DNA from 3 places in the Pseudoalteromonas sp. BMB genome. Region 2 is predicted to be linked to each of the others. Evidence: predicted binding sites of a transcription regulator. Region 2 holds the regulator's gene; each other region holds the start of a gene.
The links. Region 2 encodes sigma-54, which starts transcription at its own class of promoters, with help from an activator protein. Its sites were predicted from a motif close to GTTGGCACGNNNNTNGNNT; they were not measured.
Positions count from the first base shown of each region.

Region 1: BB427_RS01415 (FimV/HubP family polar landmark protein) is a predicted target of sigma-54. The motif match lies at 9,156-9,174, and genes of this name have one in related genera.
Region 3: BB427_RS01635 (flagellar basal body rod protein FlgF) is a predicted target of sigma-54. The motif match lies at 5,291-5,309, and genes of this name have one in related genera.

Region 1 is NZ_MBQA01000013.1:34,311-44,534, reverse strand. Features, by position in the region: gene BB427_RS01435 (SPOR domain-containing protein) at 1-213, opposite strand, end outside; gene folC (bifunctional tetrahydrofolate synthase/dihydrofolate synthase) at 250-1,506, opposite strand; gene accD (acetyl-CoA carboxylase, carboxyltransferase subunit beta) at 1,533-2,408, opposite strand; gene truA (tRNA pseudouridine(38-40) synthase TruA) at 2,543-3,337, opposite strand; gene BB427_RS01415 (FimV/HubP family polar landmark protein) at 3,480-9,095, opposite strand; gene BB427_RS01410 (aspartate-semialdehyde dehydrogenase) at 9,382-10,224, opposite strand, start outside.
Region 2 is NZ_MBQA01000105.1:27,206-37,429, forward strand. Features, by position in the region: gene murA (UDP-N-acetylglucosamine 1-carboxyvinyltransferase) at 1-232, opposite strand, end outside; gene BB427_RS07605 (BolA family protein) at 245-502, opposite strand; gene BB427_RS07610 (STAS domain-containing protein) at 508-813, opposite strand; gene BB427_RS07615 (MlaC/ttg2D family ABC transporter substrate-binding protein) at 800-1,486, opposite strand; gene mlaD (outer membrane lipid asymmetry maintenance protein MlaD) at 1,489-2,034, opposite strand; gene mlaE (lipid asymmetry maintenance ABC transporter permease subunit MlaE) at 2,047-2,826, opposite strand; gene BB427_RS07630 (ATP-binding cassette domain-containing protein) at 2,829-3,629, opposite strand; gene BB427_RS07635 (calcium/sodium antiporter) at 3,804-4,763, shown strand; gene BB427_RS07640 (KpsF/GutQ family sugar-phosphate isomerase) at 4,773-5,744, shown strand; gene kdsC (3-deoxy-manno-octulosonate-8-phosphatase KdsC) at 5,744-6,295, shown strand; gene lptC (LPS export ABC transporter periplasmic protein LptC) at 6,292-6,846, shown strand; gene lptA (lipopolysaccharide transport periplasmic protein LptA) at 6,836-7,378, shown strand; gene lptB (LPS export ABC transporter ATP-binding protein) at 7,378-8,103, shown strand; gene BB427_RS07665 (RNA polymerase factor sigma-54) at 8,150-9,649, shown strand; gene hpf (ribosome hibernation promoting factor) at 9,679-9,966, shown strand; gene ptsN (PTS IIA-like nitrogen regulatory protein PtsN) at 9,968-10,224, shown strand, end outside.
Region 3 is NZ_MBQA01000013.1:78,408-88,631, forward strand. Features, by position in the region: gene flgA (flagellar basal body P-ring formation chaperone FlgA) at 1-31, opposite strand, end outside; gene BB427_RS01605 (chemotaxis protein CheV) at 172-1,104, shown strand; gene BB427_RS01610 (CheR family methyltransferase) at 1,120-1,953, shown strand; gene flgB (flagellar basal body rod protein FlgB) at 2,235-2,645, shown strand; gene flgC (flagellar basal body rod protein FlgC) at 2,648-3,079, shown strand; gene BB427_RS01625 (flagellar hook assembly protein FlgD) at 3,097-3,780, shown strand; gene flgE (flagellar hook protein FlgE) at 3,822-5,222, shown strand; gene BB427_RS01635 (flagellar basal body rod protein FlgF) at 5,346-6,110, shown strand; gene flgG (flagellar basal-body rod protein FlgG) at 6,127-6,915, shown strand; gene flgH (flagellar basal body L-ring protein FlgH) at 6,932-7,615, shown strand; gene BB427_RS01650 (flagellar basal body P-ring protein FlgI) at 7,635-8,735, shown strand; gene flgJ (flagellar assembly peptidoglycan hydrolase FlgJ) at 8,844-9,818, shown strand; gene flgK (flagellar hook-associated protein FlgK) at 9,820-10,224, shown strand, end outside.

The DNA.
Region 1 (10,224 bases), on a different contig from region 2:
CAGCGGCTCAGAGGGCAACTCAGGCGCAAGCTTGGCTTGCGCATCCACTTTTTCTTGCAGATCAATTGTTTTGAACTCAGGTCTTTCAGGGATCGCTTGAAATCCTTCCTTGTAGTGGACCTTTTCACCATCAAGGATATTTGGAATAAAGATCACCGCAGCTACGACGACGATACTTGTTCCAACAAGGCGATTTATAAATACTGAGTTCACAACTTTACTCTCTACTTTACATTAAATCATCTATAACTATTTTCGCCAGTACTCCATTGCCTCAGCAACGGTAAAGAACGAACCAAATATCACTAGTACCTGCTCGCTCGCAAGTGTATCGAGCTGAGTATCAAGTGCTGCTGTAACGCTATCGAATAAGGTGACATTGCAACTTGAGTCAAGCAATGGCTTAAGGTTTTCCGCACGCTCTCCACGAGGTCCAGAAAGCGAAGCGAAGCTCCAGCTATCTACATATTGGGTGACTTCTTTCAGCACACTGGCTTTGTCTTTATCCGCAAGCATAGCGACTAAGGCATGAATTTTAAACCCTTTTTGCTTGAGTTCTTGTAACTTAGTTGCCAAATATCTTGCAGATTCTGGATTATGAGCAACATCTGTATACACTAACGGCATGGCATTGAGTTGCTGAAAGCGACCCTCTACTTGCAAATTTGCCAAACAAGTCTTCACTGCATCATAGCTAGGTAGCAACTCAAGTTTAGCTAATACCGTTAACGCTGTCGCAGCATTTTGTGCTGGAATGGCTGGTTTGTCGAAGTGCCAATCAAAATCAAGATATTGCCATCTAAACTGAGAATCTAGCGGGGTAAAATAAAAATCGCGCTTTGATAACACCATCTCTGCGGCAATTTCGTCGCCATAGTCCGTAACCGTATGTGGAATATTTAAATCACCAACGATTGCAGGCTTACCACTGCGGAAAATGCCAGCTTTGTCATAGCCTACCAGTTCTCTAGTATCACCCAGATACTCTTTATGATCTAAGTCGACAGTCGTGATAACAGAGGCAAATGGCGAGACTATATTTGTCGCATCAAACCGCCCGCCTAAACCAACTTCAAGCAAAATATAATCAACCTTACAGCGCTTGAAAATACTTAACGCGCCAAGCGTACCAAACTCAAAATAAGTTAGCTGAGTGTCTTTGCGGGTGTCGTCGAGGAATTTAAATGCATCGATATGATACTGATCTTCAAGCTCTACCCCATTCACTCGGACGCGTTCGTTGTAGCGTACTAAATGTGGTGAAGCGTAGGTGCCAACCGACAACCCTTGTGCGAGCAACAACGACTCCAAGCACCTAGCCGTTGTGCCTTTACCATTGGTACCGCCAATTAGAATTATTTTACTGAAAGGCTCAAGTAATCCGGCTTGCTCGGCAACTTGTGCTACACGCTCAAGTCCCATTTCAATGGTGGCTGGATGAATTGCTTCTAAATAACAAAGCCAATCATCAAGGCTTGATGATTGGCTAGGCTGTTTAACCGTCATAAGTTGAGTAGCTCAATTTGAAAAATTTACGCTACTCTATGCTCTTGTTCAGTGGAAGGCAAGTCCATAAACTTCGCCAAAATACGCGCTAACGTATCGCGCATTTCACGACGGTCGACGATCATGTCAATCGCACCGTGCTCTAATAAGAACTCACTGCGCTGGAAACCATCAGGTAGAGTTTCACGTACCGTTTGTTCGATAACACGTGGACCCGCAAAACCGATAAGTGCTTTTGGCTCTGCCACATTGATATCACCAAGCATCGCCAATGATGCAGAAACACCACCCATTGTTGGGTCGGTCAATACAGAGATAAATGGCAAGCCTTTGTCACTCATTTTTGCCAATGCAGCACTTGTTTTCGCCATTTGCATCAATGACATAAGTGCTTCTTGCATACGTGCACCACCAGATGCAGAGAAACAGATTAATGGCATGTTATGTTCTAAACAAACGTTAACTGCATCAACAAATCTCGCACCAACAACTGACGCCATTGAGCCACCCATAAAGGAGAATTCAAAAGCAACAGCAGCAACAGGAATACCCTTCACACGGCCTTTCATTGCAACTAAAGCGTCTTTCTCACCGCTTGCCTTTTGTGCTTGAACGATACGATCCGAGTATTTTTTAGAGTCTTTAAACTTTAATACGTCTTGTGGCTCATGCTCTGTGCCAAGCTCTTGACGATCTGAATCATCTAAGAAACTTTCAAGACGTTTACGTGCCGTAATACGCATGTGATGATCACACTTAGGACATACGTTTAAGGACTTTTCTAATTCCGCTTTGTATAGGATTGAATCACAATCTGTACACTTTGCCCAAACCCCTTCTGGGATCTCTTTTTTACCAGAAGATTTCGTGGTTTTAGGTAAGATCTTTTCTAACCAACTCATTTGCAACTCTCTATCGTGCTTTATTCTGTTCCGTCAGCAAAGACAGACATCTTTTCCCAATTAAATCATGATTTAGCTATAGGTGATATAAAAAACTGGTCTTAAGAGTATAAGGTACTACATAAATATGACCGTTACACTAATTCCTCAGGCAAGAATAAAGGCCCAAGCGGCATCTTTTCTATTTGCCATTGTTCAGGGTAGTCCACATCAACTAAATACAATCCGTTAGGTTTTGCCGTAGCACTTGCTAAGGTGCGGTCTTTGGCAACAAGCAGTTCTGCCATCCACTCAGGCTCTTGCTTGCCAACACCAATATCAAGTAAACAACCTGTAATATTGCGCACCATATGATGTAAAAACGCGTTCGCTTTAATATCAATGACGATATATTTGCCAATGCGTTTCACCTCTAAGTGATGGATATTACGAAACGGCGTATTAGACTGGCAATGTACCGCCCTGAAAGAAGTGAAATCTTGCTCCCCTATCATCACAGGGCATGCAGCTTTCATTCTTTCAACATCAAGCTCGTGGTGAAAATGCGTTACGCCACTGCGTAAAATACCCGGCCTGTAGGTGTGATTATAAATAACGTAGCGGTATCGACGAGCTGTCGCAGAAAAACGAGCATGAAACTCAGGGTCGACTTCTTTAGCAAATCGTACCGCAATGTCGTCGGGAAGCTGAGAGTTCATTCCTAATGTAAAAGCGCTCATATCGCGAGCAGAATCCGTGTCAAAATGCACGAGTTGACCCGTTGCATGAACCCCCGCATCAGTGCGCCCTGCGCAAGTTATCTCAACGGGATGATTACAGATATTCGATAGCGCTTTTTCTATTTCTTCTTGGACACTGCTGACATGATTTTGCCTCTGCCAACCACTATAATTTGCACCATTATATTCAATGCCTAACGCTACTCGCATACTTTTTCTATCGCAACCCATAACAAAAACGACATTTTATGCGATTGGCGATGTGAATTAAAGCGCTTAAGCTAAGAAGTAGATGATGATACCGGCCAAACAAGGCAATTACTTTGTTTGGTCGGTATCGTTGATGTGAGTATTAAGACTCTGTAAGACCGGATTTAAGCGACTTAGCCTCAGCTTGCACCGAATCTGGGCCGTTCTCAATAACATCGCTGAGCGTTGATATAGCCGAATCATAATCTTGAATTTCGATGTAAGCTTTTGCTAGATCTAATTTAGCGGCAAACCCTTCATCCTCTAAATCAACATCCGTGGTATTTTCACCCGCTAACAGCTCTTCAAAATCGCCAAGCCCAACGTCCATATTTGCGCCAACGTAAGGTTCAACATCGCTATCAAGATCGTCGCTTTGTTCAAGTAGATCTTCAATTTCTAAGTAGTCTTCTGAACCTTCGGCGTCCGTTGGTAGCGCTTGGGCTTCTCCTGCGACCAATTCGTCTTGTAACAAGCTATCGAAATCTACTTCAAAATCTTCTGCATTTCCGGCATCAAAGTCACTGGGATCGTCCAGTTCGCTGAGTAGAGCATCGAAGTCTGCTTGGGTGAAGTCAGCCATAAATTCTTTTTCAATTTCGGCTTCATTAACCTCTGGTAATTCAGATTCAGTTTGTGGCTCAGAAAGTAGAGTTTCCAAGTCATCTTCATCGTTTAATTCTGGCAGAGCCTCTTCAATTTCAAGCTCTGGCTCATCTTCAAGCAAAGTTTCTTCGTCAAAATCTGCGGTTAACTCTGGCAGCTCGTCTTCGATTTCCAGTTCAGGTTCAGACTCAAGCGTATCACTTGCAGCTTCTTCGAGCGTTGCTTCAGCTTCGTCTTCAAGCAGAGCCTCTTCATCAAAGTCTGCATTTAACTCTGGCAGTTCGTCTTCGACTTCCAGTTCGGGGTCAGACTCAAGCGTACCACTTTCTGGTGCTTCAGGTTCGTCTTCAAGTAAAGCCTCTTCATCGAAATCTGCATTTAACTCTGGCAGCTCGTCTTCGATTTCAAGCTCAGGTTCAGACTCAAGCGTATCACTTTCAATTTCGTCGAGCGGCACTTCAGAGTCGTCTTCAAGCAAAGTCTCTTCATCGAAATCTGCGTTTAACTCTGGCAGTTCGTCTTCGACTTCCAGTTCGGGTTCAGACTCAAGCGCATCACTTTCAGCTTCGTCGAGCGGTGCTTCTGGTTCGTCTTCAAGCACGTCACTTTCGGCTGTTTCGACTGGTGCTTCTGGTTCATCTTCAAGCAAAGTTTCTTCTTCGAAATCTGCAGTTAACTCTGGCAGCTCGTCTTCAATTTCAAGCTCAGGTTCAGACTCAAGCGCATCACTTTCGGCTATTTCGACTGGTGCTTCTGGTTCATCTTCAAGCAAAGCCTCTTCATCGAAATCTGCAGTAAACTCTGGCAGTTCGTCTTCAATTTCAAGCTCAGGTTCAGACTCAAGCGTATCACTTTCAGCTGCTTCGACTAGTGCTTCTGGTTCGTCTTCAAGCAAAGCCTCTTCATCGAAATCTGCAGTTAACTCTGGCAGTTCGTCTTCAATTTCAAGCTCAGGTTCAGACTCAAGCGTGTCACTTTCGGCTGCTTCGACTAGTGCTTCTGGTTCGTCTTCAAGCAAAGTCTCTTCATCGAAATCTGCGTTTAGCTCTGGCAGTTCGTCTTCGATTTCAAGTGTAGGTTCAGACTCAAGCGTATCACTTTCTGCTGCTTCGACTGGTGCTTCAGGCTCATCTTCGAGCAAGGTTTCTTCGTCAAAATCCGCAGTTAACTCTGGCAGCTCGTCTTCGATTTCAAGCTCAGGTTCAGACTCAAGCGCATCACTTTCAGCTTCGTCGAGCGGCACTTCAGGTTCATCTTCAAGCAAAGTCTCTTCATCGAAATCTGCGTTTAACTCTGGCAGTTCGTCTTCGACTTCCAGTTCGGGTTCAGACTCAAGCGCATCACTTTCAGCTTCGTCGAGCGGTGCTTCTGGTTCGTCTTCAAGCAAAGTCTCTTCATCGAAATCTGCGGTTAACTCTGGCAGCTCATCTTCGATGCCCAGTTCGGGTTCAGACTCAAGCGTGTCACTTTCGGCTTCGTCGAGTGGCGCTTCAGGCTCGTCTTCAAGCAAGGTATTTTCATCGAAATCCGCACTAAATTCAGGCAAATCATCTTCATCAAAGCCAGAGATTTCATCGTCGAGAAGATCGTCATCAAGCCCGTCCTCTATATCCAATTGAGCGTCATTGGATAATGCTTCTGATAATGCTTTTTCGGTTTCGCTTTGCGAGTCAGTAGTTTCAAGTTCTTCGCCGAGCTCCAGCTCAGGGTAACTCTCTAGCTCTGCGCTTGGTTGCAGATCTTCTTCGTCAAGAAACTCTTCTTCTGCCAGTAAATCCACCTCGTCATTAAGTGGATCATCTCCCAGCTCAATTTCAACTTCTTCATCCGAAAAGTCGTCTTCAAGTTCAGCATCCAACTCAAACTGTTCTTCGGCTTGAAGCTCCTGTAATAGCTCATCAACACTTTTTAAATCAGGATCTTCAAATTCACTGTCTTCGTCAGCTTGAACATTTTCATCACTAAAATCTGCTTCATTGGCTAGATCGGACTGTAATGTATCTTCCACCGATTCTTCAGATGATTCCGGAATAGCATCCTCTTCATCCAACATACCCGACAAGTGTCCTGACTCCGTTTGATCAGACTCAGCTAAAGGCTGTTCAGACCCCACTTCAGACTTGTCAGCTCCCTCTTCCTGCTCCGGCAAATCATCTTCTGGTGTTTCGTCAACTAATGCATCGAGTTCGTCCTCAGCCAGTTCATCAGATTCTTCTTCCAGCTCTGGCAAAATATCTTCTGGTGCTTCGTCTAGTAATGCGTCGAGCTCGTCATCTACAGGCTCACCAACATCCTCTTCAAGCTCTGACAAAACATCTTCTGGTGCTTCGTCTAGTAATGCATCGAGATCGTCATCGGCCAGTTCATCAGATTCTTCTTCCAGCTCTGGCAAAACATCTTCTGGTGTTTCATCAACTAATGCATCGAGATCGTCCTCGGCCAGTTCATCAGATTCTTCTTCCAGCTCTGGCAAAACCTCTTCTGGTGTTTCGTCAACTAATGCATCGAGTTCGTCCTCGGCCAGTTCATCAGATTTTTCTTCCAGCTCTGACAAAACATCTTCTGGTGTCTCGTCAACTAATGCATCGAGTCCATCCTCGGTCAGTTCATCAGATTTTTCTTCCAGCTCTGACAAAACATCTTCTGGAGTTTCGTCAACTAATGCATCGAGTTCGTCATCGACCAGTTCATCAGATTCTTCTTTCAGCTCTTGCAAAACATCTTCTGATGTTTCGTCAACTAATGCATCGAGTTCGTCATCGGCCAGTTTGTCAGATTCTTCTTCCAGCTCTGGCAAAACATCTTCTGGTGTTTCGTCAACTAATGCATCGAGATCGTCACCGGTCAGTTCATCAGATTCTGCTTCCAGCTCAGGTACTGTATCTTCCTGTGCTTCATCTAATAAAGCATCGATATCATCACCAGCAAGATCGTCGGACTCTTCTTCTAATTCCGGCAACGTATCTTCTTGCGCTTCATCTAATAGAGCATCGATATCATCACCAGCGAGATCGTCGGACTCTTCTTCTAATTCCGGCAATGTATCTTCTTGCGCTTCATCCAATAAAGCATCGATATCATCACCAGCGAGCTCATCAGACTCTTCTTCTAATTCCGGCAACGTATCTTCTTGCGATTCATCCAATAAAGCATCGATATCATCACCAGCTAGATCATCGGACTCTTCTTCTAATTCCGGTAACGTATCTTCTTGCGCTTCATCTAATAAAGCATCGATATCATCACCAGCTAGATCGTCGGACTCTTCTTCTAATTCAGGCAACGTATCTTCCTGTGCTTCATCCAATAAAGCATCAATATCGTCACCAGCGAGATCACTAGGCTCTTCTTCTAATTCCGACAACGTATCTTCTTGCGCTTCATCTAATAAAGCATCGATATCATCACCAGCGAGATCGTCGGACTCATCTTCTAATTCCGGCAACGTATCTTCCTGCGCTTCATCCAATAAAGCATCGATATCATCACCGTCGAGCGTATCTGACTCTTCGTCAATTTCAGCTAACGCATCGTCTTGCACTTCATTTAACAGGGCATCAATATCATCACCCGCAAGCTCAGTGCTTGGTTCCTCAAAATCAGGCAATGCATCATCGTCAGCATCTTGAGAGGCATCAAGTAGCGCATCGATATCATCAGCATCGACTAAGCTCTCACTATCAAAATTGCCGCTAAATTCGGGCTCTTCATCTAGCGCACCATCAAGAATTGAATCGATATCATCATCGTTTGCACCAGCATCCGCTTGCTCATCTGCGAGTTCCTCGCTCAGAGCGGCAAGGGCATCATCGCTAACATCAATTTCTTCATCTTGAGACTCATTGAACAAATCATCAAGATCGCTGTCACTTAAAATATCTTGGCCATCATCAACATCAAGCGAAACTTCATCAACAGCCTCGTCAAAGCTCTGTTGCATAAAGTCTTCGTCATGGTCATCATCAAACGAAATATCTTCGTTTAGTAAGCTATCCAATTCATCTTGATCTAACGTATCACTTCCTTCATCGAAGTCGTCATCAAGTGAGTCAAAGGTAATCTCATCGTCTTCAGGTAAGATATCGTCATCTAACTGTACGCTTGCGCCCAGTGCGTCTTCATCGTCGCCCATTCCGATATCAAGTGGGTCTGGCTCAGGGTCAAATGCAGTTGCAGCGGTTGCAGCTCCCGCCGCCGCAGTGCCTGCAGCCACCGATGGTGTTTGCGGAAGAAAATCGTCGTCATCTGTCGACGCTTGAGATTGGTTTCTTCGGCGTAGGTACATTACTAATCCAGCAATTGCCAGTAGCGCTGGTAATGTGGCAAGTAATGCAATGCCAGCTGGTGAGCTAAAGAATGTGCTTAATTCGCTACTTTCTTGCGCTTTTGCCTGAGCCGCCTGCTGGTCAATCATTTCATTTTGCAAGTCAATAACAGCCTTGAGCTGTTGCTGGATTTCGCTGTCTTTACCAAGTTGGGTACGAACCGTTTGAAGTTCAGTAGAAATAGCACCGAGCTGCTGTTTTAATTTATTGTTTTCGGATAGGATTTCTTCAACATTACGCACCGAGGATTTGAACTCTTTTTGTAAGTCCATCAGGCGCATGTCCTGTTCCATCTTTAAAGAGCGCAGTTGATTAGTCAGGTCTTCTTTTGCTTCTTCTACATCGACTTTACGAGCTTGTGTAACCTTTTTTTCAGCTTCGTTTATTGCATTTGGATTCAATAATCCCTTACGTTTCATTTCCCAAAGTTTGTCATCTTGATCTGACTTCTGCTTTGCCAACTCAGGGTTTACACTGCGAATTTCATTGATGGTAGGAATACGTAAATACGCCCCATCCTGCATATGGTTGAGGTTTTTATCTAGAAATGAATTAGGATTTTTATCGTAAAGCGCCTTCATCACCTGATAAATGGTGACCGAGTCATCTGGTCGCACTTTTTGTGCTATACGCCACAATGTATCCGTGGGTCTGATAGGCCCTATTGACCGACCTTGAGCCCCATAATCAACCCCTTTAGGGCCTTTTAGCACTACCCCCTCTTGGGTATATACTGGTGTGGCAATCAGTGCGAATACAAAGATACTAAATAAGGCTAAACCGCGCATGCCGATCCTTTACTCAAATGTTTAACACCCGTTAAACGACATTTTATTATTATGGCTTTGAAGCAAGCTCTATTCCAAATGCAAACTATAAACCAGATATGTTGGAATATCCATTGCAACGTATTGAAAGTTAACATGGTTATAATGCTTTTTACTGATTTTGGAATAGTTGATATAGGTGAAGAATAGTCAAGTATTTGACCTAACGGCAAACTTCTTGGCAGAAGTTTGCCGTTATATCGCAAAGTAAGCAAATTTTTGCTTACTTTGCGATATCAATGGGTACTTATAGATAGCTTTCTATCAGGGCTTCTGCAATTTGGATGCTATTTGTTGCTGCACCTTTTCTGGTGTTGTCTGATACCACCCATAAGTTTAAGCCCAATGGATGTGAAATATCTTGCCTTACACGACCCACATAAACGGTATCGTTACCACTTGCATCACTTACCGGTGTTGGGTAGTCGTTTTCGTCTTCAATTAACTCAACACCCGGCGCATCAGCAAGTAACTGCTTAACATGTTCAAGATCATAAGGCATGCGCGTTTCAAGATGAATGGCTTCAGCATGACCAAAAAACACAGGAACGCGAACCGCAGTCGGGTTCACTAAAACACTTGAGTCGCCCAAGATTTTTTGCGTTTCCCACACCATCTTCATTTCTTCTTTGGTGTAACCATTTTCTTGGAACGCATCAATTTGAGGAATAACGTTAAAAGCGATTTGTTTGCTAAACACTTCGTTTTCCATCGGTCTTGCATTCATTAAGTTTGCAGTTTGCTTAGCCAACTCATCTACCGCTTCTTTACCTGCACCAGATACCGCTTGATAAGTTGAGACATTAATTCTGTCAATGCCATAGGCATCATAAATTGGTTTAAGTGCCACTAGCATTTGGATTGTAGAGCAGTTTGGGTTAGCAATGATGTTACGGTTTCTAAAATCTGCAAGACTGTCTTTATTCACCTCAGGAACCACTAATGGAATATCAAAGTCGTATCTAAAATGTGAGGTGTTATCTATCACAATGCAGCCAGCTTCAGCGGCGATTGGTGCATATTTCTCCGACACGGAACCACCCGCTGAAAACAAACCGATATGGGCATTAGAAAAATCAAACTCTTCAAC
Region 2 (10,224 bases):
CCGTTGCTCCGTTGATTTCTAAGATATCGCCGTCCCACTCAACTTCAGCGCCCAGTGTTTTTAATAAGGCTTCAGTGGTACCTATATCGCGTAAGTGCGGTACATTAGAAAAACGACTTTTACCATCGCCAAGCAGAGCGGCGAATAAAATAGGTAGGGCTGCGTTTTTAGCCCCTGAAATAGTGACTTCACCGGCTAAAGTGGTGCCACCTTGGATAACAAACTGATCCATTGCGGCACTCCGTTATTGTGGAAGAATAAATTTGCGCTCTTTTTGCCATTCATCAGGTGTGAATGCACGAATACTAACAGCATGGATGGTGCCGTCTTTAATAGTATCCATCAGTGGGCCGTAGATCAGCTGTTCTCTTTTCAGCCTTCTTAATCCGTCAAAACACGTTCCAACAGCAATGACTTCGTAGTGACTACCATTAGCTTTGACGATGATCTCGTCAAGCGATAGTGCATCTCTCAATAAAGTTTCGACTTGATTTGTTTCCATTAGACTCACTCAAATAGGGTTGTCACCTGCCCCAACTCCATTAAATTTTGCAGTTGTTCAGGTGTATTTTTCAGCTCGAGACGAATGTCGCGCTGTTTCAATTGACCTAAAGAGTGAATTAACCAAGCTAAGCCCGCGGTGTCAACCCTTGTCACCTCAGAAAGGTTAAAATAGACGGTTGATTGTGCATTTTTCAACACTTGAACGATGGTCGACTGTTTCAGTGCGCTTGGTAAACTCGCTCTCGTAAGTTCACCAGTTAACACGATTTCACCTTTACTTTCGGTGAATGAAATACTAGGCGTCACCATCATTTCCTCTAAATTGCACCGGAAGCTTGCTCTTCTTATCTAACAGTTGGATCACATGTTCAATACCCTGCTGGCGTAAAATACCATGTAGCTCCGATTGTTTGGCATCGAGTAAACTAATGCCTTCCGCCATCATGTCAAAAGCACGCCAGTCACCGTCTTGACCGCGTCTAACTTTGAAATCAATTTTGATATCAGGCTTACCAGGCTCTACAATTTTGGTCTTAACAACCACCACAGCTTCATTCTCAAATGAGCGATGCTCACCAAACTCTACCTTTTGGTCTTTATATTGAGTAAATACACCAGCATAAGTCGCTACCAAGTAATTTTTGAATACCTCAATAAACTCTCTAATATGCTCGACAGCAGCAGCTTTCTCCTCTTTACTTTCGATGTTGCGAACCTTTTGAATATAAGAACCTAATACACGATACGCAGCATATTTGTAATCAATGTAAGGCAAGAGCTCTTCTTCTACGATAACGCGTAAGTGTTCTTTGTCTTTTTCAATGATGTTTTGCTCTTTCGTAACACGCTGAAAAGTTTGCGCCGCAACTTGCTCCACCATTTTATAAGGATCGCTTGAGTCCACTTCTTTCGCCTGAACCAATGCGGTAGCCATCAATGCTACAAGCAAAGTCAGACATTTTGCATAGATGTTTTTTAACATATTTACTCGCTCCCTTGATTAAATAGGAACTGACCAATTAGCTCTTCTAATACCAGTGCCGATTTTGTATCTGTGATCATGTCACCGTCTTTTAACGCTTTTGTTTCCACACCAAAAAGAGACTCAAGATCAACGCTATCTTCACTCGTTACCTCCTGACCAAGACATTTTTGCTTCGCAGAGTCAGCAGCAATAACGGGAGAAATACCTAAGTATTGCTCTCCCAAAATGCCCGAAGTCAAAATCGAAACCGACGACGTATCGGAAAACTGACACTCGTAGTTTTTATCTAAACTCATTGAAACTACTGGCACGAACTCTTGTGGATGGATGTGAATTCCATCAACACGGCCAATCACAACCCCACCCACCTTAATTGGGGCACGAGTTTTCAACGAACCTATATTTTCGAACTTAGCATGCAAAGTGTAAGTTTCACCGTTGCCGCTTAAACCTGAGTTAGCCACCTTTAGCGCCAACATAACAAATGCAGCAATGCCCAATGCCACGAACAACCCAACTAAAATTTCTATTTTCCGTGTATTCATTTTTAAAACCTTTTAACTTGAGAACATAACCGCTGTTAATACAAAGTCAAAGCCAAGTACAGCCAGTGAAGAATGTACTACCGTCTCTGTCGTCGCTTTACTTATTCCTTCTGAAGTAGGAATACAGTCATAGCCTTTGTATAGCGCGATCCAAGTTACTAATAGTGCAAATACGAAACTCTTAATAAGACCATTTAAGATGTCTTGTTGAAACGACACTTGCGATTGCATAATTGACCAGAAGCTACCTGAATCTACGCCTAACCAATCAACACCGACCAAGTGTGCGCCTAAAATAGCGATCGCAGAGAATATCAGTGCGAGTAACGGCATACTAATAAAACCGGCCCAAAAACGAGGGGCAACCACGCGCTTAAGCGGGTCTATCGCCATCATTTCTAAACTAGATAATTGCTCCGTTGCCTTCATCAAACCGATTTCTGCAGTTAACGCACTGCCTGCACGTCCTGCAAATAAGAGTGCGGTTACCACAGGGCCCAGCTCTCTAAGTAAACTCAAAGCAACCAAAGGTCCAAGGCTATCTTCAGCGCCATACCCAACTAACACGGTATAGCCTTGTAATGCCAATACCATGCCGATAAATAAACCAGACACCATGATAATCAACAATGATTGATGACCAACCATGTAAAGTTGCTTTATCAACAGCGGCGTGCCTTTTCGGAAATTAGGTAAGCTACATAGCGCCCCAAAAAGCATTGTTGTGGCACGGCCAAGTGCGGCAAAACGGCTGAGGGTTTTGTGGCCTAGTTTTTGTAAAAAGTCGACCATACTCACTCTCCTTGCAACAGCGCTTGCTGATAATCTGGCGCTTTAAAGTGGAATGGCACAGGACCATCCGCAAGGCCTTGTAAGAACTGCTGCACTAATGGCGATTCGTGTTCAAGCATCTGTTCAGGGGTTCCCGTACCAATCACACCTTGTTCAGCAATAATAACGACGTGGTCAGCAATGCTCAGTACTTCGGTGACATCATGGGTAACTATCAGCGACGATAATCCCAACACTTCATTAAGCGACTTAATCAAGCGAACTAGAACACCCATGGAGATTGGGTCCTGACCTGCAAACGGTTCATCGTACATAATTAATTCAGGATCAAGTGCGATAGAACGCGCTAAAGCCGCACGTCTTGCCATACCGCCAGAGAGCTCTGCCGGCATTAAATCTTTTGCACCACGAAGACCAACCGCTTGAAGCTTCATTAGCACCACTAAACGGATTAGTTCTTCAGATAACTCGGTATGCTCGCGTAGAGGAAATGCCACATTGTCAAACACGCTCATATCGGTAAACAAAGCACCGCTTTGAAATAACATACTCATGCGCGTTCGAGCTTGATACAAAGCTGCTCGTGACATGATAGGGATACTGTTTCCAGCAAAAAGAATATCACCGCTATCAGGCTTAAGCTGACCACCGATTAATCGCAACATGGTAGTTTTACCAATGCCACTCGGTCCCATTATTGCGGTAATTTTGCCCTTTGGTACGGAAAAGCTCATGTTTTTGTAGATGATCCTTTCACCCCGAGAGAAGGTTACATCCTTGATTTCTACAATTGACTGCGACAAGTCGCTCTCCAGATCCAGACTATATTCATCCAAGTATGATACTTTTTTTTCAAACAAGATGGAAAATCGTTTTGGTAAAATTTTGTAAGTAGTGAAATGTAACGGTTTGCTTATACTTTCCAGAGCGCTTTTGGTAGTATCTATCGAAATTTTAATCCTATTGGCTAGAGGTTCATGGTTTTATCGTTTGTTATTCTCATTCTTGGCTTTATTGCACTGGTTTGGAGTGCTGACCGCTTTGTTTTTGGTGCGGCCGCTCTTGCACGAAACTTTGGTGTGCCAACATTAATTGTTGGTTTGACTATCGTGGCCATGGGTTCTTCAGCACCAGAAATGATGGTTGCTGCGCAAGCCGCTCTTGCAGATAAAACAGACACCGCCGTGGGCAATGCCATAGGTTCTAACATCGCCAATATCTTACTCGTTTTGGGTCTCACCGCGTTATTAAGGCCACTCTCCGTAGGCTCTGGTATTTTGCGCCGCGAAATGCCGCTGTTAGTCATCGTTTCATTGGCAGCTTGGTATATCGTTAGTGATAACCACTTTAGTTTCGTAGAAGGTGTTTTGTTATTAGTCGGTTTCGCCGCTTTTCTTCTTGCACTTATCATTATCACCAAGCGTGGTGGTGGAGATAATGATGACCCATTTGTCAGTGAAGCCTGTGAAGAAGTGCCAAATAATATTCCAACTCAAAAAGCCGTTTTCTGGTTAATCGTGGGTATGATTTTACTGCCTATTAGCGCGGACTATCTCGTTGGCGCCGCGGTTGACATCGCCAAATATTTTGGCATGAGTGACCTGCTAATAGGATTAACCATTATCGCCGTTGGTACTAGTTTACCCGAGCTTGCGGCATGTGTTGCTGGCGTACTTAAAAAAGAAGACGATCTAGCGCTTGGCAATATTATTGGCTCGAACATCTTTAATATATTGGCAGTGCTATCGATTGCTGGGATTATTAACCCATCTGTCCTCGACGCCAATATTGCGTCACGTGATATCTTTATTATGCTTGGCGCGACACTGCTGCTTATCCTAATGAGCCTCAGCCTAACAGGTCAGCGCCGCATCAACCGCTTGGAAGGTGGCATACTTGTCGCAAGCTTCGTCGGTTATATTTACTACATCATTTAAGGAAGCCTTGTGACAACGAACCCATTTATTGATTCTGCAAATCAAGTTTTTGCTACTGAACTTGCAGCAATAGAAGAAGTGCAACAGTTTGTTGATCAACAATTTGTAAAAGCCTGTGAAATTATGTTTGGCTGCCAAGGTCGCATCATCGTGATTGGCATGGGTAAATCAGGCCACATCGGTAACAAAATCGCAGCGACACTCGCAAGTACTGGCAGCCCCGCATTTTTTGTTCATCCAGGAGAAGCAAGTCACGGCGACTTGGGTATGATCACCAAAGATGATGTGGTACTGATGATCTCCAACTCAGGGGAAACCCAAGAGGTGATCTCAATCCTGCCTGTGATAAAGCGCTTAGGGGCACCCGTTATTTCCATGACAGGTAACCCGAGCTCTACAATGGCTCGTAATGCAACGGTTCACCTTTGTGTTAAAGTATCAAAAGAAGCCTGCCCATTAGGACTTGCACCCACGGCGAGCACCACAGCTACGCTAGTGATGGGTGATGCGCTCGCGGTTGCGCTACTTGAAGCCAGAGGCTTTACGGCTGATGATTTTGCACTTTCCCATCCTGGCGGTAGTTTAGGAAGGCGTCTACTACTAACCGTTGCTGACGTCATGCATCAAGGGGATGCAATCCCTATGGTCAATAGTCATTGCACAGTTAAAGAAGCTTTATTTGAAATGTCAGCTAAAAGTTTAGGTATGACGGCAATCGTAGATGAAAGCTCGCAATTACAAGGTATTTTTACCGATGGTGACTTGCGCCGTATTATCGAACAAAAGGTCGATATTCACACCACCCCAATCACGCAAGTAATGACGGCTAAAAGTACGACTGCACGCGCCGATATGCTCGCAGCTGAGGTACTCAATATCATGGAAACCAAACGAATTAATGGCTTGATTGTGGTAAACGAAAACAACATACCGGTTGGCGCCTTGAATACGCAAGATTTACTTAGAGCGGGGGTGCTGTAATGCAATTTGAAGATTTATATCAGACGATTTCACCTGAAGCTTGGGAAAAAGCAAAACAAATCAAATTATTGATTTGCGATATTGATGGCGTATTCTCAGATGGACGTATATACCTTGGTAATAATGGAGAAGAACTGAAAGCATTTAATACCAAAGATGGGTTTGGTATTAAGGCCTTAATTGATAGTGGTATCGAAGTCGCCGTTATCACAGGTAGGCATTCACAAATAGTTCAGCAACGCATGACTAGTTTAAATGTAACTTATATTTACCAAGGCCAAGAAAACAAATTAGTGGCATATGATGAACTGAAGACTAAGCTCAGCCTTAGTGATGACGAAATTGCATATATTGGTGATGATGGCCCAGATCTACCCGTAATGGAGCAAGTCGGTTTTGCCGTTGCCGTCAATGATGCACATCCTCTTGTTAAACATATCGCCCATTACACGACCTTGATGCCTGGTGGTTTTGGTGCCGTGAGAGAACTGACTGATCTTCTAATGCTCAGCCAAAATCACTTATTGACTTCCAAAGGATCAAGTACATGACCGTATTACGTGTCATCTTACTCATTGTTTTCGCTTCTCTAATGGTATGGATGTGGTCGCCCATGTTGAATCCATCAGAGGCGGACTCAGCAAAAGAAGATGAACCGTTAGCTAAGCCCGATTATGTTGCAACCACGCTTCAGCAAACGACCTATAGTGAAAATGGCTTATTAAACTATCAGGTAACTGCTGATAAGATGGAGTTGTATCAAGATCTTGGCTTTAGTCACTTTGAAAAGCCTATTTTCACCTTATATAACGGTGAGCAGAATTGGCAAATAAGTGCATTAGAAGCAACACTGTACGAAAACAATACCTTGATATTAGAAGGCAATGTGCTGGCAAAGAATTTAACGCCTAACGCCATGATCACCGATATCAATGCCGATAATGTAAGAGTTGAAATTAAGCAAAAATTGATGAAATCGGAACACCCTGTCGTTATCACAGGTCCTAGTCTTAGGATCACGGGTAAAGGGCTGCATGCGGATCTACAAAAGCAAGTGATCGAACTCATCAACCACACAAAGACAATTTATTATGACCAGTAAAATCATTAACAAACTAGTTTTCATCGGCTTGCTTGCAAGTTCTACTCTAGCAATTGCTGCAGAACAAAATGAAGTCATTATTGATGCTGGCCGTCAGCAAGCTCAACTGCAAAGCAACATCGGTATTTTTGAACAAAATGTTGTTATTATTCATGGCAACAGAAAAATAAATGCCGATCGCCTAGAAGTCCACCGCCGCGCGGAGCTTGGTACTAACAAGCAACTACTTGTTGCAACTGGCAGCCCTGCTATTTTCAGCGAACGTCAACCTGATGGTAATTTGCTAGAAGCCAAAGCAAACGAAATTCGTTACGACGTTGCAAAAGGCACCTTAGTCATTTCTGGCGATGCGGAAATCAATCAAACTGGGCAAAAAATCAATGCGCAAGTCATCACCTATGACATTGAAAAGCAATTGATCAGTGCTGAGCGCTCAGACCAAGAAGATTCTCGGGTAAGAACCATCCTTGTTCCTGTTGATGACAAAAAAGACGCAAAAGATAAAAAAGCGCAGGAAGAAGGTAACAATTAATGAGCGAGCTCAAAGCAACTGGTCTAGCAAAGAGTTATAAAGGTCGTGAAGTCGTCAAAAATGTTGGCTTAAGTGTTAAGGCTGGCAGCATTGTAGGCTTATTAGGACCAAATGGTGCAGGTAAAACCACTACGTTCTACATGATTGTAGGGTTAGTACCAAGCGACAAAGGTTTTATTCAGATTGATGATGAAGATATCACTTTGCTACCGATGCACAGCCGCGCGCGACTTGGTATTGGCTATCTACCGCAAGAGTCTTCAATCTTTAGAAAACTCACGGTCTATCAAAATTTGATGGCGATTTTAGAAACTCGAAAAGACTTATCTAAAGTTGAGAGAGAAGCTGAACTAAACGAGTTACTGGACGAATTTAATATTCAACACATTCGTGACTCACAGGGCATGGCATTATCGGGAGGCGAAAGAAGACGCGTAGAAATTGCTCGCGCTTTAGCCGCTAATCCTAAGTTTATCCTGTTAGATGAACCTTTTGCTGGTGTTGATCCTATTTCGGTGTTAGATATAAAGACAATCATAGAGCACCTAAAAAATCGCGGTATCGGTGTGCTAATCACCGATCATAACGTTAGAGAAACACTGGACGTATGTGAAAAAGCCTACATCGTTTCACATGGTGAGTTAATCGCTGCAGGCACGCCAGAACATGTTTTGGCAGATCAAACCGTAAGAGATGTCTACCTAGGCGAACAATTCAAGCTATAGTTAAGACGTAGTATTAATAACTGTTAAAAAGGATTGTTAGAGATACATGAGGCAATCATTACAGCTGCGCATGGGGCAGCAACTTACAATGACTCCGCAACTGCAACAAGCCATTCGCTTGCTGCAGCTCAGTACATTGGATCTGCAACAAGAAATACAAGAAGCATTAGACAGCAATCCATTGTTGGAAGTGGAAGAAGGTGATAATACTGACGGCGAAAACGCTGACCAACACAGCCAAGAAAAGAGTAGTGCTGACGACAATCAAGATTCAAGCGATGAAGCGCAGGTTAGTGACTATGAGATAGACTCAGATACCGCCATGAGCAAAGACACTGTCAGTGATGACCTTGCCATGGATGTCACTTGGGATGAATATATGAGCGCAGCACCCGCTGCAAGTTCAGGCCCACTTCCCGATGACGATAATGTTTATCAAGGGGAAACCTCTGAATCTCTCCACGACTATCTCATGTGGCAACTTGAGCTGACACCATTTAGTCCAACAGATAGAGCGATTGCGATTGCGATTATTGAAGCAGTCGACCTGTCAGGCATTTTAACACTGTCTTGCGAAGACATTTTAGAAAGCATTAATGATGAAAGTAGCGAAGAGCCTATTGAGCTGGATGAAGTCGAAGCCGTACTCAAACGTATCCAACTTTTCGATCCTGTCGGTATCGCAGCGCGTAGTTTACAAGAGTGCTTGTGTATTCAGCTAAATCAATTCGCCCCAGATACGCCATGGATTACCGAAACGAAAATGATCCTGACAGAGCATATCGATTTGCTTGCCAGCCGTGACTATCGAACTTTGGCTAAGAAAACGCGCCTTAAAGAAGCCGATCTCAAAGAGGTCATGACGTTAATTCATAGCCTTAACCCAAAACCAGCGGCAAGCATTATTCATGAAGAGCCTGAATATGTGATCCCTGACGTATCAGTGAAAAAAGTAAAAGGTCGCTGGGTCGTAGAGCTAAATCCTGATGCTATGCCTAAAATAAGAGTAAACGACCATTACGCTGCGATGTCTAGAACGGCGAAATCCAGTACGGATAGTCAGTTTATTCGCTCACATTTACAAGAAGCAAAGTGGTTTATTAAAAGCTTAGAAAGCCGAAATGATACATTATTAAAAGTTACCAATTGCATTGTGCAACAACAACAGGCATTCTTTGAACATGGCCCCGAAGCAATGCGCCCTATGGTGCTAAATGATGTTGCTGAAATGGTTGAGATGCATGAGTCCACAATTTCCCGTGTGACAACACAAAAATACATGCATACACCTCGGGGAATATTTGAGCTGAAGTATTTCTTCTCTAGCCATGTAAGTACAGAAAATGGAGGTGAGTGCTCCTCTACAGCAATTAGAGCACTTATCAAAAAGCTGATAGCTGCAGAAAATACCGCGAAGCCATTGAGTGACAGCAAAATTGCAGATATCTTAGCTGAGCAAGGAATTAAGGTAGCGAGACGTACGATTGCAAAATATCGTGAATCCCTAGCCATTCCACCGTCAAATCAGCGTAAAAGCTTGATATAAGACGTAAAACCCAAGAAGGAAAAATGCTTATGCAACTAAATCTAACTGGTCGCCATGTAGAAATTACTGACTCATTAAGAGACTATGTCACCAACAAGTTTGCGAAGCTAGAAAGGCACTTTGATCATATCAATAACGTGCATGTGATCCTTGATGTCGAGAAGCTAGTACAAAAAGCAGAAGCAACATTACACGTAAACGGCGGCGAGCTATTTGCATCAACAGAGCATCAAGATATGTATGCCGCAATTGATGGCCTTATCGACAAGCTAGATCGTCAAGTTATTAAACACAAAGAGAAGCTCACTCGACACTAAGATGAAATTAAGTGAATTAGTGAACAAGGACTGCAGTAAAGCTGCGGTCCTTTTTAATAGCAAAAAACGTATTTTAGAATACATCAGCGAACTGGCCCATAGCCAAATTCCAAATACCAGTCAGCATGCTATCTTGGACGCCTTAATGGCGCGAGAGAAATTAGGCAGCACAGGGATCGGTAAAGGCATTGCCATTCCCCATGGTCGACTTGAAGGTTTGGATAAAATCCTTGCAATGGTGCTTGTCAGCGAGCAAGG
Region 3 (10,224 bases), on a different contig from region 2:
GAATGTAATGGGTTTTTTTTAACAAACTCATGATGTTTCGACTATGCTTATGGGGTGAAACAAGGTATAAAGATTCTGCTTTAATAACTGCACCTAATCAAGGGTGGTAAACCATATCAGAGTCGAAGCAAAGATCGTTCCGATTAGCGGTTTATACAGTAGGAGATTGAAATGGCAGGTATTTTAGACTCGGTTAACCAACGTACACAGTTGGTTGGACAAAACCGTCTCGAGCTATTACTTTTTCGACTTCAAGGTCGACAGCGCTTCGGCATTAATGTTTTCAAAGTCCGAGAAGTGCTTCAATGTCCAGCATTGACAAGCATGCCCAAGTCAAACCCGCTTATCCGAGGGGTTGCTCATATTCGAGGCCAAACTATATCCGTAATTGATATGTCACTTGCGGTAGGTGGACCTCCTATTCAAGATATTCGTAACTGTTTTATTGTGATTGCAGAATACAACCGTTCAGTTCAAGGTTTTCTAGTCAGTGCAGTAGAACGCATTGTGAATATGAACTGGGAAAAAATAATGCCCCCGCCATCTGGGGCAGGTCGTTATTCCTATTTGACAGCGGTTACAGAAATTGAAAACGAGCTAGTTGAAATATTAGACGTAGAAAAGATCCTCAATGAAATTTGCCCAATCAACACAGAAGTCAGTGCCGACATTGTCTCTGATGGTGAAATGCAAAAAGATTTAGGCGAACGTATTGTCTTTATCGCTGATGACTCCGCAGTTGCTCGTAATCAGGTCAAACGTGCATTGGAGCCATTAGGTGTTCAGACTGAACTTGCTAAGAACGGCAAAGAAGCACTTATCAGGCTTCGTGAAATTGCGGAAATGGACTGTCAAAATAATGTCACTGAGCGAGTCGGGCTATTAATTTCTGACGTTGAAATGCCGGAAATGGATGGTTATACGCTAACGGCTGAAATAAAAGCTGATCCAAAATTAGCGCCATTGCATGTGATACTCCATACTTCACTGAGTGGTGTATTTAATCAGGCCATGATTGAGAAAGTTGGCGCTGATGATTTTATTGCTAAGTTTAACCCAGATGAATTAGCTTCAGCGGTTAAAAAATGGGTTCATTGTGATTAAAGCTGGTGGTAGCACTTGGAAAATAAGCATTTAGAGCAAAAAGAGTACGATCAATTTAGAACCTTTTTGGAGCAACAGTGCGGTATTGTACTGGGTGACAATAAATTGTACTTGGTCAAAAGCCGACTCGCTCCTCTGATGGCTCGCTTTGGTGTGGAAACACTTTCGTCCTTAGTAGCTAAAACACTCAGTCCCCATGAGCGGCAATTGCGTGCCGCTGTGGTGGATGCGATGACAACGAATGAAACACTTTGGTTTAGGGATAGTTATCCGTTCGAGCTAATTAAATCGAAAATCTTACCAGAGTTTAAAGACTTGAGACGCCCAGTTAAGATTTGGTCGGCGGCAAGTTCATCAGGACAAGAGCCATATTCAATCGCGATGTCTGCGAGTGAGTATGTGAGTAAAAGCCCTGGCGCGCTGAAAATGGGTGTGCAGATCGTCGGTACAGACATTTCTAACACCATGCTGGATATGTGTAAGAATGCTGAATATGACGCGCTAGCGTTGGCGCGAGGGTTGTCGCCTGAGCGTAGAAAGAAGTTCTTTATGGATAGTGGCAATGGAATGGCTAAGGTTGTTGAACCGATCCGTAAAATGGTCAGTTTTAGACATTTAAACCTGCTAGATTCTTATGCATTGATGGGTAAGTTTGATGTAATTTTCTGCCGTAACGTCCTGATCTACTTTTCACCGGAAGTGAAAGCCAAAATCATTTCGCAATTTGCTCAGTCGTTAAATCCTAATGGTTATTTGTTTTTAGGTGCGTCAGAATCGATGGCGGGTTTAAGTGACGACTTTAATATGATCCGTTGTAATCCTGGTATTATCTATCAGAAAAAGACTTAATATTCACATATAGCGGCAGGGACGTTCGCTATAAATAGGTATTGAATATTTGTACTCAGTCGCAGTTCCAGTATCTACACTAATTAACCTTGGATTTTCTAAGTTCAACCGCTGACTCTTCAGACGCTTCCTCTTATTTATTTCACTCCTCAATATTGGCTCAAGTTTAATTATTCCAAAAAACACAATGTAACACATTGAAATTTAATGAATAAATCTTTTTTTAAAACTGGCCTAAAGGTTGCTTTGTCATACCTGAGTCAATTTTTTGGAGTCAGATAATGGCAATTAGTTTCGATAAAGCGTTGGGTATACATCAGCATACGATGCTGCTGCGCTCACAGCGCGCTGAAATTCTAGCAAGCAATATCGCAAACGCAGACACTCCAGGATACAAAGCTAAAGATATTGACTTTGCTAGTGCTTTAAAAGCGGCAAAGACAATGCAAAGAAGCGGCAATGATATGGTTAGAACAGATGCAAAACACCTCACTGGTGGTACCAAAATGAGTAACTCGTCTGAACTATATCGTTCGCCAAATCAAGCAGATACAGGTGATGGTAACTCAGTTGATATACAAGTGGAACGAAACTTGTATGTACAGAATGCATTAGAGTACCAAGCCAGTTTGCAATTTCTTGGTGGTAAGTTCAGTAGCCTTAAAAAGGCACTCGGCGGACAAGGGGCATAATTATGAGTTTATATAACGTTTTCGATATTGCGGGTTCAGGAATGAGCGCACAGAATGTGCGACTTAATACCACCGCAAGTAATATCTCGAACGCAAACTCAGTGAGCTCTAGTCAGGATACTGTGTATCGCGCTAGACACCCTGTATTTGCCGCTGAACTTTCCAAAGCTGCAGCTTCCCAGAACAATGTTGCGGGATCTTCAGTTGGAGTAAAAGTCTTAGGTGTGGTTGAGAGCGACAAGCCGCTTCAAGTTGAATACAACCCAAACCACCCAAGTGCTGACGCAAATGGCTACATTTATAAACCGAATGTGAATGTGGTAGAGGAGATGGCAAACATGATTTCTGCTTCTCGCTCTTACCAAACCAATGTTCAAGTTGCAGACGCTGCAAAGCAAATGCTTAGTAAAACATTGCAACTAGGCCAGCGCTAAATTGGGAGTAACAGCTGATGAGTAATAATGTAAATGCCACTTCTTCAACGGGTGTAGATTCACTCTACTGGGATAGGCAAAAACAGGCCGAGGAGAAAAAGCCCAGAGATGAGCTATCGCAAGAAGATTTCTTCTCGCTGCTTACTCAACAGCTCTCTTTCCAAGATCCAAGTAAGCCTGCGGACAACGATCAGATGATCGCGCAGATGACTAGTTTTACCATGGCTGAGGGGATCTCGAAGCTAAATGAGAATTTTGACTCGTTAGCTGCATCAATGACTTCTAACTCAGCGCTTCAAGCATCAACGCTGATTGGTAAAAAAGCATTACTCGAATCAACGACGTTAGAACATGGTGATGATGCACTTACAAAGGGCTCGGTGATTGTCCAAGAGCCTGTGCAGAATTTATCTGTGGGTATTTATGACGAATCTGGAGCGATTGTCAAGACGCTTGAGTTTGGTGAGCAAAGTGTAGGCGCTGTGCGTTTTGAGTGGGATGGTAAGAATAAAGATGGCGAGATGATGCCCCCTGGTGAATATACCATAAAAGCGGAAGGCATGATTGAAGGTGAATATCAGACTTTACCTTCGGCCACATTTAGAAATATTGACAGTGTTAATGTTAATGGTGCTAACGGCATCGTCATTAATACCAAAGAAGGCGCGGTGCGCTTAACTGATATTGCTGAAATAGCATAGTAGTTTTAAAGAATTAACCTTAAGAACTTAGAGGTGAGAGTATGAGTTTCAATATAGCACTGACAGGTATTGCCGCCGCGCAAAAAGACTTGGACGTAACAGCAAATAACATTGCTAACGTGAACACGACGGGTTTTAAAGAGTCTCGTGCAGAATTTGCTGATGTTTACGCGTCTTCGGTTTTTAGCTCTGGCAAAACGAAAAATGGTGATGGTGTACAAACTACCATGGTAGCGCAGCAGTTTCACCAAGGGTCATTAAAGTTCACGCAAAACTCGCTAGACTTGGCGATTGAGGGCGAAGGCTATTTTGCCATGTCAAACTCTCTTCAGTCTCAGGATTTTACGTATTCTCGAGCTGGTGCATTTAAACTAAATAAAGACAACTTTATCGTGAATGCAAAAGGTGACTACTTGCAAGGCTTCCCTGTTGATCCATCAACAGGTGATACGACGTCTTTGAGTCTAAGTACCACATCGCCAATTCAAATTCCAGATGCATCAGGGTCTCCTCGAGCAACGTCGCAAATCTATACTTCGTTTAATCTAGATGCAACGGCGCAGCCACCTACGATTGCATTCGATCCTACGCAAAGTGCATCGTATAACTCAAGAACGGCAATTACGGTATATGACTCATTGGGTGAATCGCACACGTTACAACTGTTCTTTAGAAAAACAGCGGATAATCAATGGTCAACTTATGCAACAATGGACGATAAGCCATTTAACCACAATGCGCAGCAAATTGACCCAACCGCTACGCCAGCAGTGCCATACACTCCAGTAAGCGTATTTCGTTTTGATGCAAGTGGTATTCCTTCACAAACAGCGGATGATCCATCAGCTTCACCACTGACATTTAGCAATAATACGGGTACGACGTTTAACCCGCTTAGCCTTGCAGGTCCTCAAGATGCGACGGATCCAACTATTGGTATGTCAAACTTGTTAGAAAACGGCGCAACCTTCCCGAATGATATTGTTGTTAACTGGCGTGATGAAGCAAACACGGCTCAGAAGTTACCGACACAATATTCATCAGGTCGATTTGAAGTGAAAGCGCTGGAACAAGATGGTGCAACCGTAGGTCGATTAGCTGGTATTGATATTGGTACTGATGGCAAAGTAGTGGCCTCATACACTAACGGTGACTCGACTTTCCTAGGGCAAGTCGCGCTCGTACGCTTCCCGAATTCTCAAGGCCTCCAAGCGATTGGTAATACTGAGTGGAAGAAAAGCCTATCTTCTGGCGAGCCACTTGCAGGCGAACCAAACACAGGTACGCTTGGTGGTATTAGTTCATCTGCGTTAGAGCAATCGAACGTCAACCTCACAAACGAGTTAGTTGATCTTATCAGCGCTCAACGTAACTTCCAAGCGAACTCTCGAGCGCTTGAGGTTAACTCAACATTACAACAAAATATATTACAGATCCGATAATATATTATGCCCTCCAAAGGCTGCTACAAAGGCAGCCTTTTTTATGCCCGTCAAAAACATCTCATCACTTTGGCACTGTGTTTGCATTAACTAGATTAAGTTTGAATTTTATAGGTCATCGTCATGGATAAAATGGTGTATATCGCAATGTCAGGCGCTAAGCAGAGCTTACGCGGTGTGGCACTCAAAGCGAATAACCTTGCTAATGCCAACACGACTGGCTTCAAAGCAGATTTTGCTCAAGCGCGTTCAATGCAGGCATTCGGAGAAGGGTTACCCTCTCGGGTTTTTGCTATGCAAGAACGTCCTGGTACGAATATGACCGGTGGTGCAATCGTTGAAACTGGTCGTGAGCTTGATATTGCAGTAGATGATAAGTCGTGGATCAGCGTCGTTGACGCCTCGGGCGAAGAAGCTTACACCAAAGTCGGTACGCTTAACATTCGTAATGACGGTGCGTTAGTCACAGCCCACGGGCGTCAACTTATTGGCGAAGGTGGACCTATTGTCTTACCTATCCCCGTTGATAAAGTGGTGTTTAGTGACGATGGCTCTATTCAAGTGCGTCCACAAGGCGCCCCTGCCAACTTTCTTGAAGTGGTTGATAGGCTGAAAATTATTGAAGCAGATAATAGCAAGCTACAAAAGGGCAATGACGGCCTGTATAGACCAAAAGAAGATAAGCTAGAAGATGGGATCTGTGGCTTTTGTGAAATATCTCCAACTGCAAAAGTAATGAGTGGCTTCTTAGAGATGTCCAACGTCAATCCCGTTCATGAGATGGTGGATATGATCAACCATCAAAGACAATTTGAAATGCAAATTAAGCTGATGAAAACAGCTGAAGAAATAGATGAGCGACACACTTCGCTCCTACGCATAGTTTAAGAGTGAGGTAGAGATTATGAATCCAGCATTGTGGATAAGTAAAACAGGCTTAGATGCTCAGCAAACTGATATTTCAGTTATTTCGAACAACTTGGCGAACGCCAGTACCGTCGGCTACAAAAAGAGTCGGGCGATATTCGAAGACTTGCTGTATCAAAACATCAATCAACCAGGTGGCCGCAGCTCTCAGGATACAGAACTACCATCAGGCTTAATGCTTGGTGCAGGTGCCAAAGTGGTCGCTAACCAAAAGAATTTTTCTCAAGGTAATATGTTAAGTACCGAAAACTCTTTGGATTGGATGATCCAAGGTCCGGGCTTTTTTGAGATTCAGATGCCAGATGGCACAACTGCGTATTCAAGAAACGGTCAGTTCACGACGGATGAAGAGGGACGGATAGTTACTTCTGGTGCGGGTTTTCCTGTGTTACCAGAGATGAATGTGCCCGACGATGCACAGTCAATCACTATTTCTCAAGATGGCGAAGTATCAGTGCGCGTTGCAGGGCAAGCTGAAAACGTTGTCATTGGGCAATTGACGATCAGTGACTTTATTAATCCATCAGGTCTTGAGCCAATTGGTCAAAACCTGTACACAGAAACTGCGGTAAGTGGTGCACCTGTACAAGGTAACCCAAGCGTTGAAGGGTTAGGTAAAGTAGTTCAAGGCGCACTTGAGACGTCAAACGTTAATGTGACCGAAGAGCTTGTAAATCTAATCGAGACACAACGCGTGTATGAGATGAACTCAAAAGTGATTTCAACGGTAGATCAGATGCTGAGCTACATTAATCAACAGTTGTAATTGGGTAGGGGGTATTATGCGTGCATTATATTTAGCCATCGTAACGGTCGCTGCATTATCTGGATGTAGTACAACACAAAATAAAAATGTGGTGCGTGACGACCCGTATTATGCACCTATCTATCCCGAGGATAATCAAGCCCAAATGGTAGCAACAGGGTCATTGTTTAATACGCAGTTTTCCAATGATCTTTATGCTGATAAAAAAGCGTTAAGAGTCGGTGATATTATTACCATCGTACTCAGAGAAACGACTCAGGCGACCAAAGCTGCGAATTCTCAACTTGATAAATCTAGTGATTCAAGCCTAGACCCTGTGATTGGTCTTGGTGGCAATGCCATCAATATTGGTAAGGAAGCGATACAATTTGGAGCAAGTTCAAGCTCTTCATTCTCTGGTGATTCTCAAGCCAATCAGTCAAACAGCCTATTTGGTAATATTTCAGTAAACGTCACCCGAGTACTTCCAAACGGCAATTTAGTGATCCGTGGCGAAAAGTGGTTAACTCTCAATACTGGCGAGGAGTTTATTCGCTTAGAAGGATTAGTAAGACCTCAGGATGTAACGGCAGATAACACCGTTGAGTCCAATCGAGTAGCAAACGCCAGAATTCAATACTCAGGTAAAGGCGACCAACAAGAAGTGCAAAGTGCAGGTTGGTTAACGAGTTTCTTTATGAGCGCGCTGATGCCGTTTTAAGGTGCTGAAAATGAACAATATGCTTAAGAATATTTTGCTTATCGGTGCGGCCATTACGTTGGTTGGTTTTTCTTCTTTGGCATCTGCTGAGCGAGTTAAAGACGTCAGTATGGTTGAAGGTGTTCGTTCAAACCAACTGGTAGGCTACGGCCTAGTTGTGGGCTTACCTGGTACCGGTGAGCAAACCAGATTTACCGAGCAAAGCTTTAAAGCGATGTTGAATAGCTTTGGGATCACGATGCCAGCAAGCTTAAAGCCAAAAATTAAAAATGTCGCGGCAGTTGCGGTTCATGCTGACTTACCACCTTTTGTTAAACCCGGTCAAACCATTGACGTTACTGTGTCATCAATTGGTAGTGCTGGTAGTTTACGAGGCGGCACGTTACTTCAGACCTTTCTTAAAGGGGTTGATGGTAACGTATATGCAATTGCGCAAGGTAGCTTGATTGTCGGTGGTTTGGGCGCTGATGGTGCCGATGGGAGCCGAGTTGTGATCAACACCCCGACAGTAGGTCGGGTGGCAAACGGCGCGACAGTGGAGCGAGCAGTTCCAAGCCCCTTTACTCAGGGTGATTACATTACCTTTAACTTGAATAGACCGGATTTTACTACCGCAAAGCGCTTGGCCGACACTATCAATGGTCTTGTTGGACCAAACAGTGCTAAACCTATGGATGCAGCTTCAGTTCGAGTAATTGCACCAAGAGATCCGTCTCAGCGCGTTGCGTATTTATCTACGCTAGAGAATCTTGAATTCAAACCAGCGGATACCGCTGCGAAGATCATCGTTAACTCGCGCACAGGTACTATCGTTATCGGCAAAAATGTCAAGTTGCAGCCTGCGGCAATTACTCATGGCGGCCTTACCGTAACGATTGCTGAGCAACAAAATGTGTCTCAACCTAATGCGCTGGCGAATGGCGAAACAACAGTGACGCAGCAAAGTATTATCGACGTAAATCAGGACGACTCTCGAGCGTTTGTGTTTGACCCAGGCGTGAGCCTTGATGACTTGGTTAGGGCAATTAACCAAGTTGGTGCTGCACCTGGTGATTTAATGGCGATCCTTGAAGCGCTAAAAGAAGCGGGCGCAATAAATGGTCAATTAGTCGTCATTTGATGTTCTATTATTAATCAACTAGTTAGCCCCACAATTGTGGGGCTTTTTTTTGGCTCGGATTTTGCATTTCTATTTGTATAGTTATTAACGTCAAACAGTGCTGAGTGTATGAACACCGACCAATTGAAAAATCAAAGCTTTTTTGACCTAGGAAACCTTGATTCGATCCGTAAAGAGGCGCTGAAAGGTGCTGGCGATCAAGGTGCCTCAGATCAGGCATTGAAAAAGGCGGCACAACAGTTTGAGTCTATCTTTACGCAAATGTTGTTACAAAGCATGCGTAAAGCGAATGAGGCGCTAGAGGATAAAGACAGTCCATTTAACTCTAGTGGTGTCAAATTTTTTGAAGAAATGCATGATCAGCAACTTTCGATGCATTTATCTGAGCAGGGCAGCTTAGGACTTGCAGATCTGATTGTGCAGCAGTTGTCTCCTAATTCTGAAAAGTATAAGCCTGCCTCAGTAATGAGAGCTGACGGCGATCTTTCCTTTAAAGGACAGGCGACAGCGAGTGAGAGTGTGCGTAAACCTGAACCGCAGGCTGTCAATGTTAAGGCAAATACCTCAAGCGATGAGCAAACAGGCTTTGCTTCTCCTGAGGAATTCGTCGACAGAATTTGGAAATACGCTCAAATTGCTGCGAAAAAGCTAGGCTTGAACCCTGCGGTAATGGTTGCACAAGCTGCACTGGAAACTGGTTGGGGTAAACACATCATCAGCAAAAAAGATGGTAGTAGCAGTTTTAATCTATTCAATATCAAAGCGGATAGCCGCTGGAGTGGTGAAAGCGCCAGAAAATCGACACTTGAATTTGAGCAAGGGTTACCGGTGCAAAAGCAAGCCGATTTCCGTGCTTACAAGTCGCTAGAACAAAGCTTTGATGATTATGTCAGTTTCCTAAAAGGTAATCCGAGATACGAGCAAGCCTTAAATAAGGCTGGTGATAGTCATGCTTATTTAAGTGAGCTTCAAAATGCAGGCTACGCGACCGATCCGAATTATGCCAACAAAATTAAGTCAGTTTTAAAGCGTATTGATGTATCCGATTTCTTATCCGGTGCGCTAACAAAGGGAGTCAGATGAGATGTCATTTGATCTATTAAATATTGGTGCAGCAGGGGTTAGGGCTAACTCTGAGTTACTACAAACCACCAGTAAAAACATCGCTAACCTAAATACCAAAGGGTATATCCGTGAACGGACTGAACACGGAACAATGATAGGTGGCATGGTTGGCCGCGGTGAAACCGTGCGTTTGCTCAACCAATTTGCGCAGCAGCAATTAAATCGTGATATTTCTAATCAGTCTTACTACGAGCAGTTTGTCACTGAGGCAAGCCGTGTTGATACGTTGTTTGCACAAGACTCAAACAGTCTGAGCAAGAGCATCAACTCGATGTTTAACAATTTACAAAGCGCGATTAACTTGCCTTCATCGACAACTAACCGCTCTTTATTTATGACGGGCGCTCAAGGTCTTGTTGATCAA